Regions from separate parts of the Dorea formicigenerans genome, predicted to be linked through region 2. Evidence: predicted binding sites of a transcription regulator. Region 2 holds the regulator's gene; each other region holds the start of a gene.
What was found. Region 2 encodes Rex, which represses fermentation and respiration genes when NADH is low (regulators of the CRP and FNR family bind a similar motif). Its sites were predicted from a motif close to ATTGTTAANTANTTAACAAT; they were not measured.

Region 1 (5,627 bases), 150 kb from region 2:
CAGCCACCGGAAAACCGCTGTTTGACACCATTGTGCCGACCATGTTATCTACACTTCCGGCACTTGTCATAGCGGTGGTCATTGTGCTTGTATTATCCGCATCTATGTCCACTCTTTCATCACTGGTGCTGACATCAAGTTCTACATTTACACTGGATGTGATCAAGCCTGCATCTAAGAAAGAAATGTCTGAGAAAAAGCAGGTGTTTGTTATGAGAGTGTTTATTGTATTTTTTATTTTTATATCGGCAGTGATTGCAATCTTTAAAGATGCACATCCGGAAGTAACATTTATCGCACAGATGATGGGAGTTTCCTGGGGTGCTCTTGCAGGATCATTTTTGGCACCGTTCTTATATGGATTATACTGGAAAGGCGTGACAAAAGCTTCTGCATTTGTTTGTTTTATATGGGGGTGTGCGGTAGCAGTAATCCAGCTTGTCATTACACTTGGAGGAGTTGATGTGAGCGGCTGGGAACCGGTACTTGGATACATTTTCAAATCTTCAATCAATTCCGGTGTGATCGCTATGGTCGGTGGACTTATTCTTGTTCCGGTTGTAAGTCTCTTTACAAAGAAACAGGCGAAGAAAGTAATCGATGATCTGTTTGCATGTTATGAAGAGAAAGTTATGACGACAAGAAAAGAAGCTCTTGAGGATGAGTAAAAAAATGACAGAAAAATTGAGTCTTGAACTCAAAAAAGCATAAGAATATTAAAAAAAATCAAGGAAAGTGATTAAATATGTCACTTTCCTTTTTTTTATTCCTGTGTTAGTATGAGTGAGTCTTAAAAAAAGACAACTAATTTGATGAAAATTAATTTGGAAGGATGATAGATATGAATAATTTTGAAAAGTACGAAAAGACTTATTTTATGCCACCGGTCGTCACATATGATTGGGTGAAGAAGACAGAGATTGAAAAACCGCCGGTATGGTGTAGTGTTGACCTGCGAGATGGTAACCAGGCGCTGATCGAGCCAATGAGTCTTGAGGAAAAGTTGGAGTTCTTCCAGATGTTAGTAGATATCGGATTTAAGGAGATTGAGGTTGGATTCCCGGCAGCATCCGATACCGAGTACAAGTTCATGAGAACGCTGATTGAGAAGAATATGATCCCAGATGATGTGACCGTTCAGGTACTGACTCAGGCAAGAGAGCATATTATTAAGAAGACATTTGAAGCTGTTAAGGGTGCGCCTCATGCGGTGATCCATCTGTACAACTCCACATCTGTTGCACAGAGAGAGCAGGTATTCAGAAAAAGCAAAGAGCAGATCAAGAAGATTGCAGTCGATGGAGCAGAATTACTTCTGAAGCTGGCAAATGAGACAGATGGTAACTTTACATTTGAATACAGCCCGGAGAGTTTCTCTGGAACAGAGGTTGATTATGCGGTCGAAGTTTGTAATGCAGTCTTAGACGTATGGAAACCAAGTGCGGACAACAAGGCAATCATCAATATTCCGACAACCGTTGAAAATGCGATTCCACATGTATTTGCATGCCAGTTAGAGTATGTAGATAAGAACCTGAAATACAGAGATAATGTTGTATTAAGTCTTCATCCACACAATGACCGTGGTTGTGGTGTTGCAACTGCGGAACTTGGAATTCTGGCAGGAGCTGACCGTATCGAAGGTACATTATTTGGAAATGGAGAGCGTACCGGTAATGTAGATATTGTGACATTAGGTTTAAATATGTTCTCTCACGGAGTGGATCCAAAGCTTGATTTTACTGATATGCACCATATTCGCGAAACTTATGAGAGACTGACAAGAATGCATGTCTATGAGCGTCAGCCGTATGCAGGAGATCTGGTATTTACAGCATTTTCAGGATCACATCAGGATGCTATTGCAAAAGGAATGGCGTGGAGAGAAGAGAAGAAGTGCGATACATGGACAGTTCCATATCTGCCGATCGATCCACAGGATGTTGGAAGAAAATACGATTCAGATGTTATCCGCATCAACAGCCAGTCTGGTAAAGGTGGTGTGAACTACATTCTGAAACAGAGCCATGGAATCAATCTTCCAAAAGAGATGCGTGAGGAAGTCGGATATCTTGTGAAAGGTATTTCTGACCGTGCACATAAAGAGCTGACTCCGGAACTTGTATATCAGATTTTCTCTGATAACTACATTAATACAAAACCGGTATTTCATATTGACGAGTGTCATTTCAAACAGGTCAATGGAATTACAGCTGAGGTTACGATCAATCATGAGAAAGAGAGCCAGGTCATCACCGCAACGGGTAATGGACGTTTGGATGCGGTCAGCAATGCAATCAAACAGTATTTCAACGTCAGCTATGAACTGAGCTTTTACGAGGAACATTCTCTGACAAAAGGATCATCCTCCAAGGCTGTTGCATATGTTGGTATAATCTGCCAAGGAAAGACATTCTGGGGTGCTGGAATTGACGCCGATATTATCAAGGCATCCATTGAGGCACTCACAGTTGCAGTTAATAAGCTGGAAGAGATTGGAAATTCCAATACATGTAAAGACACACGTATGATTGAAATTATGAATTATATTCAGGAGAACTATATTGATATTACATTAGATGACCTTGCTGAGAAGTTCTTCTTGTCTAAACCATACATTTCCAAATACATTAAGGAGAAATCCGGCGTCACATTTGGAGAACTGGTAAAGAAAATCCGTATGAAGAAAGCAAGAGCACTTCTTAAGAGCAGCAATATGACAGTGGAAAATATTGCATTATCTGTCGGATATCAGAATGTGGAGCATTTCAATCGATTGTTCAAAAAGGCATATAATATGACTCCAATTCAATTTAGAAATGAAAAATAAACAGAATTTATAGACCTATAAAAGCGGTTTTGAGCTAATTGCCCAAACCGCTTTTTGATTTTTAACAAAAGTCATAAATAATTAACAAAATTTGTCAAATCCTTAACAAATGTGCCTTGTAGGCGTTGCCATTTTTCGGTAAAAAAGTTATAATAAATTCGGCGAAATTTTGGTATAACCATATTTTAATAAAGAAAATGGAGGGCTAAATTATGGGCAACATGGCAACAGAAAATGCAGCAGGTAATCGCATTGAACAGTTACTTGATGCAGGCAGCTTTGTTGAAATCGGCGGAGCAGTAACAGCCAGAACAACAGATTTCAACATGCAGGAAAAGAAAACTCCGGCAGACGGTGTCATTACCGGTTATGGAGTGATCGATGGTAATCTGGTATATGTGTACAGCCAGGACGCTTCAGTATTGAAGGGATCAATTGGTGAGATGCATGCCAGAAAGATCGCGAACATTTATGATATGGCAATGAAGATGGGGGCTCCTGTTATTGGACTTGTAGATTGTGCAGGTCTCAGACTTCAGGAGGCAACAGACGCACTTGAGGCATTTGGAACATTATATTTAAAACAATCACTTGCATCAGGAGTAATTCCACAGATTACAGCAATTTTCGGAACCTGTGGCGGAGGCTTGTCCTTAGTACCAGCTCTTACAGATTTTACATTTATGGAAGAAAAGAATGCGAAGTTATTCGTAAATTCTCCGAATGCGATTCCAGGAAATACAGTAGATAAATGTGATACATCTTCTGCAAAATTCCAAAGTGAAAAGACAGGTCTTGTAGATGGTGTCGGAACAGAAGAAGAGATTCTTTCAGAGATTCGTACATTAGTAAGCATTTTACCATGTAATAATGAGGAAGATGCATCATACACAGAATGTTCAGATGATCTGAATCGTGCATGTTCAGAGATTGAAAATGCAACAGAAGATACGGCAATAGCCCTTGCTGAAATCGCAGATGATCATGTATTCTTTGAGACTCAGAAGAATCATGCGAAAGACATGGTAACAGGCTTTATTCGTTTGAATGGTATGACAGTTGGTGCTGTTGCGAACAGATCTAAAGTTTATGATGAGAATGCAGAAGTTGTAGAAGAGTTTGATGGAGCACTTTCTGCAAGAGGCGCAAGAAAAGCAGCCAGATTCGTAGAGTTCTGTGATGCATTTAATATTCCGGTTCTTACACTGACGAATGTATCAGGATTTGCAGCAACTATGTGTGCAGAAAGAAGCCTTGCAAAGGCAGCAGCAAAATTAACTTATGCATTTGCAAATGCAACTGTACCAAAAGTTAACGTTGTAATCGGAAAAGCATTTGGAAGTGCTTATGTGACAATGAACAGTAAATCTCTTGGTGCTGATATGGTCTATGCATGGCCGACAGCAGAAATCGGAATGATGGAAGCAGATCTTGCAGCAAAAATTATGTATGCAGATGCTGATGCTGAGACAATCAACGAGAAAGCAAAAGAATATGCCGAGCTTCAGTCCAGTCCGGTTTCCGCAGCAAGAAGAGGTTATGTAGATACAATTATCCAGCCTGCTGACACTAGAAAATATGTCATCGGAGCATTTGAGATGTTATTTACAAAAAGAGAAGAAAGCCCGATGAAAAAGCATGGAACAGTTTAGAGAGGTGAGGCAAAGTGAAGAAAAAGATTAGCTTATTGCTCTGCCTGATGATGACCGCAATCGTATGCCTGACAGGATGTGGTAAGACACAGACTACTTTGGAATATGATGAGGCAATGATTGAGCAGGAGACAGAGTTTCTGATAAACTACTGCCAGAATGTAGACAGTGATACACTGGCACAGTGGAACGACCAGAACGAATTCAGCAAAGAGTATCAGTTCATGATGTCTGGATTGAAGTTCACACCGGACAGCTTTGATGGCGCAGTTGACAGCTGGCAGGCAGGAATCAAAGAATGCGGTGAGTATGTCGGACATGGAGATTATACATTTGAAGCGAAAGATGATGAGCTGACAGTATCTGTACCGGCACAGTTCAAAGATCGTGATGCTACGATTGAATTTGTGTTTGATAAAGATTTATACCTTGAAAGTATGACAGTCAGTGCGAAGTTCTCACTTGGAGAGATTATGGAAAAGGCAGGCTTAAATACACTGCTTGGAATGGGAACTGTATTTGCAGTACTGATCTTCATTTCATTCCTGATTTCTTTGTTTAAATACATTCCGGCAATCCAGAATGCATTTGGCAAGAAAAAAGATGAGCAGAAAGAAGAAACGAAAGCGGCTGTAAGTGAGACAGTCGAAGAAGTGGATGAAACTGATGATCTGGAATTGATTGCTGTTATTTCAGCAGCAATTGCAGCAGCAGAAGAGACAACGACAGATGGATTTGTTGTCCGCAGCATTAAGCGCCGTCCGTCAAATAAATGGAATTCATAGTGAGTAATTAAGGAGGATATCAGAATGAAAAATTATACAATTACAGTGAATGGTAATGTTTATGATGTAACAGTAGAAGAGACAGGAGCAGGCGCAGCACCTGCACCAGCTGCACCGAAAGCAGCACCAAAAGCAGCTCCAAAGGCAGCACCGAAAGCGGCAGCAGGAGCAGCCGGATCTATTGAAGTAAAAGCAGGAGCAGCCGGAAAAGTATTCAAACTTGACACTACTGTAGGTCAGGCAGTGAAGAAGGGTGATGCTGTTCTTACAATCGAGGCAATGAAGATGGAAATCCCAGTTGTAGCACCGGAAGATGGAACTGTAGCAAGCATCAACGTAGCTGTTGGTGATGCAATCGAA
Region 2 (5,627 bases):
ACAATCTTTGCATGGAGCGGAGCTCTTCGTAAACGTGGTGAACTGGATCAAAATCAGGAGCTGATGGATTTTGCAGATAAATTAGAGAAGGCAACGATTGATACAATTGAGGAAGGAAAGATGACAAAAGATCTGGCTCTTATCACAACACTTCCGAATCCAACAGTGTTAAACAGTGAAGACTTTATTAAAGCGATTGCTGAAAAGTTAGTATAGAAAGAGTTGAAATGCATGGAATACTGGGATATTTATGATAAAAACAAACAGCTGACCGGGCGAAAAATGAAGCGCAATGACTGGTGCCTGAAAGAGGATGAGTATCACTTGACAGTGTTAGGTGTGATCCGCCGTCCAGATGGGAAATATCTGATTACCCGCCGCGTTCTGACAAAGGCATGGGCACCAGGCTGGTGGGAAGTTTCCGGAGGCGCTGCACAGGCAGGTGAAAGCTCCGAGGAAGCGGTACGTCGTGAGGTACTGGAAGAAACAGGATTGGATGTAAATGGCTGTGTGGGCGGTTATATGTTTACCTATCACAGAGAAAATCCTGGAGAAGGCGACAATTATTTTGTAGATGTCTATCGTTTTGAGAAGGATTTTAAAGAAGAAGACCTGCATCTTCAGACAGAAGAGACTGCAGGATATAAGATTGCAACAGCTGATGAGATCAAGGCTCTGGCTGACGAAGGAATCTTCCTGCATTATGATAGTATCAAACGTGTTTTTGAAGAGTAGAAAAATGAGCTGGCTTATTCGGCCAGCTCTTCCCATTTTTCATATAAAGTTTCAAGTTCAGCGTCAATTTCTGCATGTTCTTTTGCAAGTTCCTGACATTTTACTGAATTCGTATAAACTTCCTCCTGCGACATTAGAGTATCAATTTCAGCACTTCTATCTTCCAGAACACCAATCCGTTCTTCTGTCTTTTTGAATTCATTAGCGCGTTTCCGTTCTTTTGCCTGAGCTTCTTTTTGTTCCTGCCAGCTTAACTTTGAATCGGAGGCCAAGTCAGCAGCTGCAGAAGAGGAATTATTTTCTAAGCGAGACGTATTGGAATATGCGGCTGTCAGTTCTTCTTTTTTCTCAAGATAATAATCATAATTTCCAATATAATTTACAAACGTATGATTAACAAGATCCATGATACGTGTTGCAGTCTGATTGATAAAGTAACGGTCGTGTGAAACATAAAGAACCGTTCCTGTGTAATTATTCAGTGCATGTTCCAGAATCTCTTTTGATGTAATATCCAGATGGTTGGTCGGCTCATCGAGAATCAGGAAGTTCGCTTCAGAAAGCATCAGCTTTGCAAGGGACACGCGTCCACGTTCGCCACCGCTTAAGTCACTAATAAGTTTAAATACATCATCTCCGGTAAATAAAAATGCTGCCAGCACTTTACGGATCTGCGTGTTATTAAGATTAGGATAGTCATCGGAAATCTCCTGGAAAATAGTTTTTTCCATATGCAGAACGTGATGTTCCTGATCGTAATAACCAATCTTTACATTAGAACCGAGACGGAAACTTCCAGAATCAGCTTTAAGTACCTGATTTAAAATCTTAAGGATTGTTGTTTTTCCGGTTCCATTGTCTCCAATGATCGCGACATGTTCCCCTCGCTTGATTTCGAAGCTGACATTTTCAAATAAAATCTGTGGTGGAAATGCCTTGCTTAAATGCTCGACAATTAAGACATCATTACCGCTGACACAGGAAGGTTCCAGTGTTAAGTGCATATCTGTATGCAGTTCCATCGGTTTTTCAACCGGGGTCATCTTATCCAGCATCTTTTCACGGCTTTCTGCACGCTTGATGGATTTTTCACGGTTGAAGGAGCGGAGCTTTTCAATGACCGCTTCCTGATGCTTAATTTCCTGCTGCTGGTTCAGATATTCTTTCATTCTGGCTTCACGGAGCATTTCCTTTTTCTTGGCGTAATCTGTATAATTGCCCATGAAAGTGGTAAGCTTGCCCAGTTCGATCTCGACGACTTTTGTTACAACCCGGTTCAGAAAATACCGGTCATGAGAGACAATCAGTACTGCACCGGGATAATTCAGAAGATAAGTTTCCAGCCATGAGATGGAATTTAAATCCAAATGGTTGGTTGGCTCGTCCAAAAGCAGAATATCCGGCTTTGTGAGGAGCAGTTTTCCGAGAGAGACACGGGTTTTCTGACCTCCGGATAAAGTCGCGACCGGTTTTGCGAATTCTTCTTCTGTAAATCCAAGTCCTTTTAAAACACCAGTGATCTCACTTTCGCAGGCGTATCCATTTTCACGTTCGAATGCTGCTGTAAGCCGCTGGTATGTATTCATACGTTCTTCCAGACGTTCTCCGCTTAAATGCTTCATTTCCTGTTCGATCTCACGAATCTGCCGCTCCATGTCGAGAATATCGGCTTTTGCTGTGCGCACCTCTTGATAGATCGTATGGTCATTATTCATATCCTGATGCTGTGCCAGATATCCCATCGTCTTGCCGCGTGTCAGAACAACATTGCCGCCGTCCGCCTGTATCTCACCAACGATCATCTTAAGAAGTGTTGTCTTTCCGGCACCGTTCGGTCCTACGAGAGCTGCTTTTTCGTGGTCTTCTATATGAAAGGAGCCGCCGGAGACAATTACTTCTTCTCCAAAGGCTTTTTCGATATTGTGACATGCAAGTATCATCCTATCCTCCTTGATAAAAATCCTGTGATTTTGAGAAATAAAGATGCCGCAGGGCTGCGTCCGGCGCTGCGACCGCATAATTTTGGCATCATCTTATACTATTATAACGAAAATACTACAAAAAACAACTAAAAAGTTTGACATTATACTAACGATTGCCTATAATAATGAGTAGAAATTTTTGAAGGAAGGAGGTACGGATCATGCAAAACAGGGGAATTTCACAGGCAGTTATCCGTAGATTACCCAGATATTATAGATACCTTGGGGAGCTAATCGAGCAGGGAGTAGAACGAATCTCTTCCAATGAGCTTAGTAAAAGAATGAAAGTCACAGCTTCCCAGATTCGTCAGGATCTTAACAATTTTGGCGGATTCGGACAACAGGGATATGGCTATAATGTAAAATATCTGTACTCAGAAATCGGAAAAATTCTTGGATTGGAACAGGATCATAATATTATTATTATTGGTGCTGGTAATTTGGGGCGTGCACTTGCGAACTATGCGTCATTTGAAAAGCGTGGATTTATCTTAAAAGGATTGTTTGATATCAATCCGGAGCTTGACGGGCAGGAAGTTCGTGGTGTTCCAATTCAGATGATGGACGAGCTTCCGAAATTTGTAGATGAGAACAGTATCGATATTGCAGCATTGACGATTCCAAAGGATGAGTCAATCAAAGTTGCAAAATTTCTGGCAGAACACAATGTTCACGGAATATGGAATTTTGCACATACAGATCTGAATCTCCCGGAAAGTGTGATTGTTGAGAATGTACATTTATCCGAGAGTCTGATGAGGCTGTCATATAATATATGCCGCTACAAGGAAGAACATAATTAAGGAGATAACGTGTAAAGACAGGTTTGTTCAGATAGCATCCTGGCTTTGCACGTTTCTTTCTATCAGGAGGAATCAAAACTATGAGATATTTGCCAGATGCTAAACAGATGAAAACGGCAGATTCATTTACGATAAATGAACTTAAAATCCCATCCCTGGAACTTATGGAACGGGCTGCCAGAGCATGTGTAGATCACATTAAAGACTGGAAAATTAATTTAAATAAAATATGTGTCCTCTGTGGTTCTGGAAATAATGGCGGGGACGGCTTTGCGATTGCCAGAATGTTTGCATGGGAAGGGTGTGACGTAACAGCAGTTCTGGTCGGAAACAGAAATCACTGCACACCAGAGACTGCCCATCAGATAGAACAGTTGAAAAATACAGGGGCACAGTTTAAGGAGCAGTTTGAGCAAGAAGCATTTGAAAGTGAACCGTATACTTTAATTATCGATGCAATTTTTGGAGTTGGACTTTGCCGGGAGGTTGGAGGCAGATATGCACAGATTATAGAGTGTGTGAATCAGTCTGATGCAGTCCGTATGTCCGTGGATATTCCTTCCGGAATTTGCGCAACTACAGGAAATGTATTAGGAACTGCAGTGCGTGCAGACTATACTGTGACAATTCAGGAGACGAAAGTTGGTCTTGTACTTGATCCGGGAAGAAGTTATGCAGGAATCTGTGTATCCGAGGATATCGGAATTGTATCACTTCCACTGGAAAGAGATGAGGAAACAGTTTGTACACTGGAGGGCAGTGATTATGCAGCACTTCTTCCGAAACGAAATGCGGACTCCAATAAAGGAACTTACGGAAAGCTTCTTATGATCACCGGAAGCAAAGGTATGTCAGGTGCTGCATATCTTGGCGCACTTGCAGCTTACAGGACAGGTACCGGGCTGGTGCAGATCTATACTGCTAAAGAGAATCTCGTGATCTTACAGAGCCAGATCCCGGAAGCGATTATTACAACTTATGAAAAATATGATGTCAATGAACTACATCGCTTGATCGACTGGGCAGATGTCGTAGCTATAGGTTCCGGACTTGGAACAAAGAAGACTGCAAGGAAGATTTTAAAAGAAACCATTGCATATACAAAGAAACCTTGTGTCATAGATGCAGACGGACTCAATATTTTGTCTGAACATATGGATTATCTGTGTGGTGCAGATTGTGAACATTTTATCTTTACACCGCACATGAAAGAATTTGAACGGATCAGCGGTTTGAAGATTGCTGAAGTAAAAAAAGATCGTATTGCAGCACTTCGTACATTTGTTAAAGAATATGACGTTACCTGTGTACTGAAGGATTCCAGAACAACCATTGCAAAGCCGAGAGAGCGGGTAGCGGTAAATCTATCCGGCTGTGCGGCTATGGCAAAAGCCGGATCCGGGGATGTGCTGGCAGGCATTATCGCATCGTATCTCGCACAGGGACTTTCTGAATGGGAAGCAGCGCTTCTCGGTGTTTATATTCACGGAAGAGCTGGTGAGATTATAGAGAAGGAACAAGGCGCATACAGTCTTCTCGCAAGGGAACTTGCACAAAAGGCAGGAACAGCCATGACGATACAGGAGGAAAACTAGATTATGAAACAATACAGCAGAGTATGTGAACGAGTGGATCTGGATGCAATTTTTTATAATTTCCAGATGATGAAAGCAAATATCAAAGATGGAGTACAGATGATCGCAGTTATCAAAACAGATGGATACGGACATGGTGCAGTCCAGATTGCCCGGTTACTGGAACCGGTAGACTATATCTGGGGCTACGCGGTTGCAACACTGGACGAAGCTGTCGTCTTGAGAAAAAATGAAATAAAAAAACCAATTCTTGTGCTTGGATGCATTTTCCCGGATCAGTGGGAAGCAATGATTGAAAATGAAGTCCGGATGACCACTTACACAGTAGAAATGGCGAAAGGAGTTTCGAATCTTGCGGTCAAAATGGGAAAAGATGCATATATTCATATTAAGCTGGATACCGGAATGTCAAGACTTGGTTTCCAGATTCATGAAGACAGTGTAGATGCAATTGAAGAAATTTCAAAAATGCCGGGACTTAAATTAGAAGGAATGTTCACACATTTTGCAAA
Region 3 (5,627 bases), 1.2 Mb from region 2:
AGTCTGTGAAGAACTCCGACCAGTTTCCCCATCACATTCTCACCCTTTGGAATTCCGAATTCCTCACCTGCTGCCACACGTACAGCCGGTGCAATCTGGGCAATTACAATGGTATCTTTATCAGCAAGCGCATCCCAGACAACATCAATATTCGTCTTGATACTGATTGCTCCGGTCGGACAGACAACACGGCACTGTCCACAGTTTACACAGTCTGTCTGGGCAATTGGCTTATTAAATGCAGGAGATACAATTGCTTCTGTTCCACGATAGGCAAAATCAATGGCATTTACTCCCTGTACATTGTCGCACATACGCACACAGTCACCACAGAGAATACATTTATTTGGATCACGTACAATTGCTGGTGAACTGTCATCAATCGGATGTGGCTCTTTTGTATTCTCAAATCGGACATCGTGCACTCCCAGCCTGTGTGCAAGATCCTGGAGATGACATTCCCCACTCTTGATACAGGTTGTACAATCTCTGCAGTGCGATGCTAAAAGCAATTCTATAATCTGCTTTCTGTATTTTATCAGTCTTGGTGTATTCGTATAAATGACCATTCCGTCCTTCGGTTTTTCTGAACAGGAAGCAAACGTCTTTCCCCATTCATTTTCTACAGTACAAAGACGGCATGCACCGTAAATGGATAATTCAGAATGGTAGCATAATGTTGGTATATCTATTCCGGCTTTGCGGATAACGGCCAGAACGTTTGGTTCATCCGTGAATTCCACACGCCGTCCATCAATCATCATTGATCCCATATTCTTTCCTCCTCGGTTATTCTGTATAGACTGCACCAAAGGAACAATTCTCTAAACATGCTCCACATTTGATACATTTTGCGCTGTCGATCACATACGGTGATTTAATCTTGCCTGTAATGGCACCAACCGGACAATTTCTTGCACACTTGGAGCATCCCTTACATTTTTCCGGATTGATCTTATAATTCCGGAGATTTGCACAGATACCGGCACGGCATTTCTTATCACGGATATGCTCTTCATATTCTTCCCGGAATGCCTGAATCGTGCTGATTACCGGTTTTGGCGCACTCTTTCCAAGACCGCAGAGAGCTGTGTTTTCAATCATATCAGCTAACTCTTCCAGCTCTTCGATGTCCCCTTCTCTTCCTTCTCCGGCAACGATACGCTCCAGAATCTCCAGCATACGCTTCGTTCCCTCACGGCATGGTACACATTTTCCACAACTTTCACGCTGCGTAAAATTCATAAAGAATCTTGCAACTTCAACCATACAGGTATTCTCATCCATAACAACCAGTCCGCCAGAACCGATCATGGCACCAATCTTCGTCAGTGAATCAAAGTCCATCTTACTGTCCAGCTGTGATTCTGTCAGACATCCTCCTGATGGTCCTCCGATCTGAACAGCTTTAAATTTCTTGCCATCACGGATTCCGCCGCCAATATCAAAGATGATCTCTCTTAACGTAATACCCATCGGCACCTCGATCAGACCAGTATTATTTACATTTCCCGTCAGGGCAAATGCTTTCGTTCCCGGACTTTCCGGTGTTCCGATTCCTGTATACCAGTCAGCTCCATGCTTCACGATCATCGGTACATTCGCATAAGTCTCAACATTATTCAGAACCGTCGGTTTTCCAAACAATCCCTTTTCAACGGTTCTAGGCGGTTTTACACGCGGCATTCCACGCTTACCTTCAATGGATGCTGTCAGGGCTGAGCCCTCACCACATACGAAAGCTCCTGCTCCACGGTTGATATGTAAATGGAAGCTAAATCCTGTTCCCAAAATATTGTCTCCCAGAATTCCAAGCTCTTCTGCCTGTCTGATTGCAATGCGAAGTCTGCTGACTGCCAGCGGATATTCCGCACGGACATAAATATATCCTTCCTGTGCCTGTACCGCATAGGCTGCAATCATCATACCTTCGATCATGCGGTGCGGATCTCCTTCCATGATGCTTCTGTCCATGAATGCTCCCGGATCTCCTTCATCACCATTGCAGACGACATAACGGATCTTTTCTTTCTGTCCGGCAACCTGGGACCATTTTCTTCCAGTCTGGAAACCAGCGCCTCCACGTCCACGCAGATTTGACTGGGTAATCGTCTTGATTACGGCCTCCGGCGTCATCTCAAATACAGCTTTTTCAAATGCTTCATATGCACCTACTGCCAGTGCATCCTCAATATGTTCTGCATCAATGTGGCCGCAGTTTTTCAGAACAAGTCTTGTCTGTTTTGCATAGAATGGAATTTCTTCCTGAGTCTGATAGACCTCATTATCCTGCTTGTACATCAGACGTGTGACTGGCTCTCCATGGAGGACTGACTTTTCAAAGATTTCTTCACAGTCTTCCAGCTTTACTTTTAAGTAGAGATAATTATAAGGTTCAATTCTGACAAGCGGACCCATCTCGCAAAAGCCATGACATCCACTTTTCTTTACGCCGACATGTTCTCCATGTGCAATCTCTGCTCCGATTCTGACCTCAACATGATCCATACCCGCTGTCAGTTCACTGAATCTGTCAAAGATTTTGTCAGAACCACCTGCAAGACATCCGGTCCCTCCACAGACCAGTATCTTACATGTTTCTTTATTTCTCTTCTCCTGGCATTGTTCACGCAGGAGTGTAAGTTGTGTTCTGTTTTCCAGTTTCATCTGTTATTCCTCCCGCAGTTTTTTGATTAATTCACTCATTTTTTCCGGTGTCATCTTACCATACACCTCGTCATTGATCATGACTGCCGGTGCAAGTCCGCATGCGCCAAGACAGGAAACGGTCTCTACTGTAAATAACTGATCATCTGTTGTGTGTTTATCTTTATTAAGCCCCAGCTCTTTATATAATCCTTCCAGTATCGGAATTGATTTACGCACATGACAGGCCGTACCATCACAGACTTTAATAACATATTTGCCCTTTGCTTCAAACGAGAAGTTCTCATAAAAACTTGCAACGCTGAAAGCCTTTGCTTCTGAAATGCCAATTTTTCCGGCCACATAACTTAATAATTCCGGTGGAAGATAGCGGTATTCCTCCTGAATATCCTGGATAATCGGAATCAGCGACCGCTCTTCACGCGTGTGACAGGCAATAATCTCATCTGTCTTCTCGTAATAAGATGCGTCTAACATAAAAAACCTCCTCATGAATCAAATTTATTCTATTTCTATTTTATCTCAATTTTTATTGCCATGAAAATATCAATAAAGCATGAGTGATATATACTTTTACATATATTTATTAGTTTCAAGTAACTTTAAAGGTCAAAAAAAGAAGCCTCGCTATTTTGAGACTTCTATTGCTTCTTTCTTCAGCTGCCGGATAAACTCCCGTTCATCTTCACCCAGAAACTTTCTGCCCGGATATACCATAACATCTTTCATCCGCCGCTGCTGCCATTCTATCTTACGCTGTGCCAGTCCATTTCTTCGGAGAAGTTCTTCCGGAATCGGTGACACCCACATATAGGTTCCCGGTATATCTTTCAGAAGCATAAACTGATTGCCTCGCTCATATACATGAATCCGTCTGTGTGCATTCTGATTCTCCGGCGTTTCCTTAATGTCCAGATACTCCCCGTTCGGCAGTCTGGAATCTCCGTGTATCAGCTCGATATAAGGTTCCAGATCTTCATATCCATTCAGTTTTTTCGTTGCCAGCGGATCATTCTCATTAACAACAAGACGATACTGGAAATCCATGATTTTTTCATATTCCAGACCTCTTAAATGAATAATGGAATAGTAATATTCTTCATATTTGTCTTCCATCCGGATCAGCGCAAGATTGTAATGCTTCTTTGTAAGATTGTCCAGCGCTTGGACAGAATTGCACTCCCGGATATGCAGTCTCAGCTCTTCTGCATCTCTCACCTGCTCTACATACTTTCCAAATGCATAAGATGCATAGCTGGCTCTTGGTATAGAAATTTTCATCTCTACATCAGTCCCTTTTTTATTTCCCGGGAATTTACGGTTCAACCCTTCAATTTCCTGAATGACCTGTCTCGCCTGCGCAATAAACTGCTGCCCTTCCCTGGTAGGAACCATTCCCCTCGCTGTCCGCACGAAGAGCTGGATCTGATATTCCTCTTCCAGATTCCGGATTGCCTTACTGATGTTCGGCTGTGCAACATACAAACGCTTGGATGCCGCGCTCACCGAACCACACTGTGCAATTTCAATGATATATCTTAACTCTGTTATATTCATTTTTATCACTCACTCTCAAACATTAATAAAAAGCTGAGTCCCAGAAGAATACAGGAAATCCAGATCATATGGATTCCAAAATGTTCTGTCAAGTTGCCGCCAAGTCCTGCTCCGATTGCAAATAAAAAGATAATTCCAAAATAATAAGCGGCCTGCTTTAACTGCTCTGTTTTTTTATCCTGCAGATAATGAGAAAATGCTGCTGTTCCACTTCTTAAGTTGCCGATACACATGGTACTTGCATAGGAATAACCACCCATCTTCCGGAATGTCTGCACCTGCATTGCACAGGCAAAGGACACAAAAATCGTCGCTGTCATATTCAGACTGTGCGGAATAAATCCTACGACAAATAATATGACGATCTCTGCAAGCAGAATCCCCTGCCTCCAGTGAAGCCGTCTGGCATATTTATACCGCATCTGAATCTGATCTGCCACGAAAACTCCAAGAACAAATGCTATAAGAGGCAGCAAATATCGTACTCCGGCTTTCCAGTCTCCGGTCATAAAATGCTGACTCATCAATACTACATTTCCTGTCTGCGCGTTAGAAAAAACTTCATTTCTCGTATTATATGTATAAGCGTCCTGAAAACCTCCTGATAACGCCAGAAATGCACTGTTTATAAATGCCTCTGACATCTGCTTTCCCGAAAAATTCTTACCGACCATGTGTAACACCTCTACTCATCCTTTGTATTTTCAGTTTCCTATTATATAGATGCACATGTCAAAAGTCAATTTCACCGTTTTGCCGGTATATAAATTTTATATCAAGAATGCCTCGGCATTCTTCCAGCTGATATATTTTCGCAGAGCCTGAATATAAAATTCACTCATCCGGCTCCCACGAATTCTGTGGTGCGTCAGAATTCCAATCTCCATATCTCCTTCTTCTTTTAAAGGTACTGCCACAATATTAGCTCCGTTCAGTTCCTCATCAATGACTCCACTACACACCGTATATCCATTCAGTCCAATCAGTAAATTAAAAAGTGTCGCGCGGTCACGTACACGGATATTCTTCGCACGCTCTGTAGTACTGAATATTTCCTCTGAAAAGTAAAAAGAGTTGTGTTCTCCCTGTTCAAAAGACAGATATGGGTATGTCTTTAAATCTTCCATCGTTACAGATTCTTTTCCTGCCAACGGATTTGAAGTACTGACGAAAATGTGTGGTTTGGCCGTAAATAAAATCTCAAATTCCAGATCATTTGCCTTGATGATCTTCTTTAATACGGTCCGGTTAAAATCGTTCAGATACAAAATTCCAATCTCACTTCTCATCTTCGCCACATCATCGATGATCTCATATGTCTGTGTCTCTCGAAGAGAAAAATCATAATTGTCCCCGCCAAATTCTTTGATTAGGTCAACAAATGCATTGACTGCGAAAGAATA
Region 4 (5,627 bases), 1.2 Mb from region 2:
ATGATTTTTCCAACTGTTGCATCTTCCGGTGCCAGTCCGAGTTCCTCTCCCCATGCTGCGCGGACAGCAGGTGCTACCTGAGCAACCACGATCTTATCCGGATCTTCAATTGCTTTCCATACTTCATTCGTATCACTTCTCTCGCGAAGTGCTCCGACAGGACAATGTGTAATGCACTGACCACAAAGTGCACAATCTGCCTCTCGGATAGAATTATGACCTGACACATTAACTGTTGTGTGATAACCGGTTCCTTCTACATCCCAGACACCAAGCCCCTGAACCTTGTCACACACCTGCACGCAACGCATACATTTGATACATTTTGCAGAATCACGAATCAGTGGAAATGTTTTATCCCATGGCTGGTGTTCCAGATACTGATGAAATGGAAGTTCTAAAATATCCAGATCATTTGCAATTTTCTGAAGACTGCAGTTGCCGCTTCTCATACAAGTTACACACTGACAGTCGTGCTCAGAAAGAATCAGTTCTACTGTTGTACGTCTGTCCTTTCTGACTTTCGGACTATTTGTATAAATGACCATACCTTCCTCGCAAATATTATTGCAGGCGGTGATCAGTCTGTCCTTTCCTTCCAGCTCTACCACACACACGCGACAGGCGCCTATTTCATTGATGCCTTTGAGATAACAAAGACTCGGAATCTGAATACCAACGGATCTGGCAGCTTCCATAATTGTGGTATTCTCTTCTACTGAAATCTGTCTTCCATCTATTGTAAGATTTACCATAATTTTTCTCTGCCTCCTTTAAATATTCCATATCCGAAATGATCGCAGCGCAGACAGCGGCAAGCTTCCTGTTTTGCTTCTTTTTCGGTCATGCAGTTCTCCACTCCTTCAAAATCACAGACTCTCTCACATGCCTCGCGCTCTGTAAGTTCTGCACGTCCGCAAGGTACTCTGTCATGAAGGCTTGCTTTCGGAATCTCTACATCACAGGAAATCTCATGATGATATCCAAGATATTCATCAATGTTGGCAGCTACAACTTTTGCTGCTGCAATCGCTTTGATCACAGTAGCCGGACCACTTGCACAGTCTCCTCCTGCAAATACACCTGGCATATCCAGGAAATCTCCTCCTGCAGTTGTCACGATCTTACCACGCTCTACCGGAATTCCTGCTTCTGCGAAATGATCTGTCTCAATATTCTGACCAATTGCCACAACAAGGATATCACATGGAATATACTGATCTGGCTCTCCTGTTGCTTTTACGCTTGCACGTCCGCCTTTGATCTCACTGATCATCTGCGGTGTAACATACATTCCTTTAATGTGATGATTTTCATCAATATCCAGAGATGCCGGGGCCTTCAGAGTCTGTACTTCAATTCCCTCTGCAATTGCTCCTTCAATCTCTGCCGGAAGAGCTGTCATATCTGCAACTCTTCTTCTATATACAATGCTGACTTTCTTAGCACCCAGTCTTTTGGCTGTACGGACTGCATCCATAGATACATTACCACCACCGACAACTGCGACTTCTTTTCCAGTCAGGTCAAGTGCTTCGTCTTTTCCTACATCTCTTAAGAACTGTACTGCTGAGATGACTCCGTCTGCATCTTCGCCTTCCAGTCCAAGTTTCTTATCTGTACTTGCTCCAATTGTAATCAGAACAGCATCGTACTCACTGCGAAGCTGTTGGATTGTAATATCTTCACCGATCTTAAGACCGTATTTTACTTCTACTCCTGTCTTTAAGATTGCATTGATATCCTCGTCCAGACGGTCTTTCGGAAGTCTGTAGTTCGGAATACCATAGCGGAGCATACCTCCAAGCTTTGGAAGCATCTCATATACCGTTGTCTGATGTCCCATAAGCTGCAGATAATAAGCTGCACTGAGTCCTCCCGGGCCTCCTCCTAATACAGCAATTTTCTTACCTGTGCCTGGTGCACATTTTGGCGGCTCTACTTCCCCTGCAAAGTCTGCTGCCACTCGTTTCAGGCCACGGATATTAATAGAATCATCAATCATGTTACGACGGCATCTTGCCTCACATGGATGCTCACAGATAAATCCACATGTTGTCGGGAATGGATTATCCTTACGGATCAGACGGATTGCATCTGCATAGCGTCCTTCCCCAACTAACGCTACATATCCCGGAATATCAACATGTGCAGGACATAAGGATACACATGGTACCGGCTGATTATATGTACAGGTACAGCGTCCGTTCTTGATATGCTCGATATAATCATCGCGATATCCGATCAGTCCCTTATATACCATATGCGCTGCCTCATATCCAATCGCACAGTCGGCAGACTCCATAATAGACTTTGCTGTCTGCTCCATAGTATCAAGTGTCTCCATTGTTGCGTTGCCGTTCAGTACCTTTCTGATCAGGTGATTCAACTGACCAAGACCGACACGGCAAGGTACACATTTTCCACAAGTCTGAGCATGGCATAACTCCAAAAATGCGCGAGACAAGTCTACTGGACATAATCCCGGTGGGCTTGATTCGATTCTGCGCTCAAGATCCTTGTAGAGCTGCTCCATAACAAGGTCTGCCCTGCTAGGAGTATCGATCGTTAATCTACTCATTTTTTTATTCCTTCCCTCTCTACCGATTGTTTTTAGAATAAGTAACGGTCATATTGTAACATTTAGATAAAATTTTGTAAATACTTTTATCTAAATTAGTCACAATGCTATTTTTTTATCAATAGCAACGTCTTTTCTATAGTTTCTTTTTATAAACGTCCTTATATTTTCTAAATATAATTTAGTTAGTTTCATTTAAAACCCGTCCCAATTTTATCAATCCTGTGAAACATATATCTTTCCTTGTGGTTTTAAATTTCAAATGCTATAATTAACCGAAAGAAACGCCTATAAGCGCGCTTGTTTATAGATAAATACAACACGAGGTGATACAGATGAACACAGGCTGCCTGATACTGGCAGGAGGAAAAAGCCGTCGGATGGGATATCGGAAATCCTCTCTGAGACTTAATGGAACAACATTTCTCGACAAACTGATTTTTGAACTACGCGATTTTCCTGAGATTCTGGTTTCAGTCGATGATGCCGCCCGGCATCCGGAAATCCCTTATTCAATGATTGATGACCGATATTCAGATTGCGGTCCTATGAGCGGACTTTACAGTGCCTTATCTGTCTGCGAGTCGGATGCGCTGCTCGTTCTTCCCTGTGACGTTCCTCTTTTTTCCGGAACACTGGCTCATCACCTTCAGGAAGTCATGAAACATTCTGATACTGATGCACTTATCTGTGTCACGGCGGATGATCGGATCCACCCCCTGTGTGGTATTTATCGCAAAAGCTGCACCCCTGTACTAAAGAGGTGCTTGGATAATGGAAATCTTCGGATCATGGATGCTTTGAACAACTTAAAGGTTCATTTTTATCACGTAGAAGAAGATTCCTGGCAGCTACAGAATATCAATACACCAGAGGAATACCAAAAACTGACTGCAAAAAGCTGCCTGGCCATTTCTGGATTTAAAAACTCCGGAAAAACCACTTTAATGGAACGATTAATCCCAGAGCTGATCCACCGGGGACTTAAGGTCGCCACAGTCAAACATGACGGACATTCTTTCGAACCTGATTCTCCCGGAACAGACAGTTATCGGTTCTGGCAGGCAGGCGTGAGTGCTTCCATCGTCTATGATAACGACAAATATTCCGTTGTAAAACGGGAACCTTTACAGGAATCTGCAATTGCGGGGCTTGTCGGTGATGCTGATCTTGTTCTTTTAGAAGGCTTCAAATGGAGCGATTATCCAAAGCTTATATTATTGACTGGAAGTGATGAACAAAATAACAGCTTACTCGCTTCTGCTTCTAATTGTATCTCCTATATCACTGCTGATTTTTCAACCGAACAGTTGATACAAGATACACCCGTTTATTGTCGGGATAATATCGAAGCTATCGCTGACTGTATATTACAACATTATCATAACGGAGATTTAAAACATTTATAAATAATCGATACATTTATATAAGGAAAAATAAGGAAAACATACATATGAACATTCAGACTTTAAAAGAAGCATCTGACTGTCTCCTGAATCTGGCAAAACCAGAAACTCAGACGATAGAACACATTTTACTACAAGATGCTTTTGAACGAATTCTTGCAGAAGATATTACAGCTAAAATTCCGGTGCCTTCTTTTGCCAAAAGCGCATATGATGGATATGCACTTCGTCAGGCTGACACAGCCGCTGCTTCACCGGAACATCCTGTGACTTTAGACGTTACCGGGGTAATTCCTGCCGGAAGTGTTCCAACCTATCCAATCACAGAAGGAAAAGCTGCACGGATCATGACCGGCGCACCAGTTCCGGAAGGTGCCGATGCCATTATCATGCATGAGCGCACTTCCTTTACTGAGAATACGGTTACATTAACGGCGCCCGTTACCTCCGCAAACATCATTCCACCTGGGGAAGATGTTGCAGCCGGAACTTTGCTTGTTCCAAAAGGCAAAATACTTACCGCTTCTGACCTGGCACTGATTGCCGGACAGGGGATTGCTGAAATTGGGGTCTATAAAAAGCTCTCCATCGGGCTTATCAGTACCGGAAGCGAACTTTTGAATACAGGTTCTCCTTTAGAATACGGTAAGATTTATAATACGAATCCATATCTTTTAGGCGGTTACATTCAAAAACATCATATGACTGCCAACTACCTTAACACGGTCAGTGATGATCTGGATTCCCTGTGTCGGGCCGTACTCGACGCCCTCAAGACCAATGATATCGTAATCACGACAGGCGGTGTATCTGCCGGTGATTTCGACTATATGCCGGAAGTGATACGTCGCATTGGGGGCGACCTTCTCTTCCACCGGTTAAAATTCAAACCGGGCGGTGCAATGCTTGGTGCATTTAAAGACGGAAAAGTCATTCTGGGCTTATCCGGTAATCCGGGTGCTGCCGCAACAGGTCTGTTGTGTGTCGGCTTTCCATTTATGAGAAAACTCTCGGGAAGATCTGACATCACGTTTTCACAGGCAACTGCTTATCTTGGGGTTGATTTTAAAAAATCAAGTCCTGTGACTAGAATTTTAAAAGGTCATTCAGATTTCAAAAATGGTATGTTATATTTCACCCCACTTAGCAACCAGCACAATGGTTCTGTTTCTTCCATGAGCGATTGTGATCTGCTGGCCGTCATTCCTGCCGGAAGTAAACCTCTTGCGGCAGGCGACAAGCTTGAAGTCTATATATTATGATATCAGGGCAAACGATGTTTTTACGTAACTTTTTGCCGGCATCATATATATTAGAAATAAAATTTTAGGGGAAGGGAGGAATTTGTTATGAATTCACCAAAAGAAATTGCTAACAATTATATTGCTATCGGAAAGGGGAAGGTAAACACTCCGGTCGCCAAGATGTTCGTTCTTGGAATACTGGCCGGAATCTTTATCGCATTTGGAGGCGTTGCTTCTACTGCAGCCGCTGTATCTATTCCGCTGGCATCTGTAGGCAAGTTTCTTGGAGCATGCATCTTCCCAGGAGGACTGACTATGGTACTCCTCGCTGGAAGTGAACTGTTCACAGGTAATTGTCTTCTGGTTATTCCGCTCTGCAAAAAAGAGATCACTCTT

Region 1: the regulator Rex is predicted to act here: its motif matches at 2,921-2,940, upstream of NQ560_RS07210 (acyl-CoA carboxylase subunit beta).
Region 3: the regulator Rex is predicted to act here: its motif matches at 3,199-3,218, upstream of NQ560_RS13625 (complex I 24 kDa subunit family protein).
Region 4: the regulator Rex is predicted to act here: its motif matches at 2,685-2,704, upstream of NQ560_RS01960 (NAD(P)-binding protein).

What each region holds. Positions count from the first base shown of each region.
Region 1 covers NZ_CP102279.1:1,459,024-1,464,650, forward strand. The annotation lists gene NQ560_RS07200 (sodium:solute symporter family protein) at 1-668, shown strand, start outside; gene NQ560_RS07205 (2-isopropylmalate synthase) at 842-2,830, shown strand; gene NQ560_RS07210 (acyl-CoA carboxylase subunit beta) at 3,043-4,482, shown strand; gene NQ560_RS07215 (OadG family transporter subunit) at 4,497-5,267, shown strand; gene NQ560_RS07220 (biotin/lipoyl-containing protein) at 5,292-5,627, shown strand, end outside.
Region 2 covers NZ_CP102279.1:1,611,156-1,616,782, reverse strand. The annotation lists gene NQ560_RS07980 (NADP-dependent isocitrate dehydrogenase) at 1-216, shown strand, start outside; gene NQ560_RS07975 (NUDIX hydrolase) at 232-735, shown strand; gene NQ560_RS07970 (ABC-F family ATP-binding cassette domain-containing protein) at 750-2,675, opposite strand; gene NQ560_RS07965 (redox-sensing transcriptional repressor Rex) at 2,879-3,520, shown strand; gene NQ560_RS07960 (bifunctional ADP-dependent NAD(P)H-hydrate dehydratase/NAD(P)H-hydrate epimerase) at 3,601-5,115, shown strand; gene alr (alanine racemase) at 5,119-5,627, shown strand, end outside.
Region 3 covers NZ_CP102279.1:2,792,468-2,798,094, forward strand. The annotation lists gene NQ560_RS13615 ([FeFe] hydrogenase, group A) at 1-773, opposite strand, end outside; gene nuoF (NADH-quinone oxidoreductase subunit NuoF) at 790-2,667, opposite strand; gene NQ560_RS13625 (complex I 24 kDa subunit family protein) at 2,671-3,144, opposite strand; gene NQ560_RS13630 (LysR family transcriptional regulator) at 3,295-4,224, opposite strand; gene NQ560_RS13635 (YoaK family protein) at 4,230-4,898, opposite strand; gene NQ560_RS13640 (LysR family transcriptional regulator) at 4,995-5,627, opposite strand, start outside.
Region 4 covers NZ_CP102279.1:363,297-368,923, reverse strand. The annotation lists gene NQ560_RS01965 ([FeFe] hydrogenase, group A) at 1-755, opposite strand, end outside; gene NQ560_RS01960 (NAD(P)-binding protein) at 749-2,581, opposite strand; gene mobB (molybdopterin-guanine dinucleotide biosynthesis protein B) at 2,917-3,990, shown strand; gene NQ560_RS01950 (molybdopterin molybdotransferase MoeA) at 4,035-5,249, shown strand; gene NQ560_RS01945 (formate/nitrite transporter family protein) at 5,337-5,627, shown strand, end outside.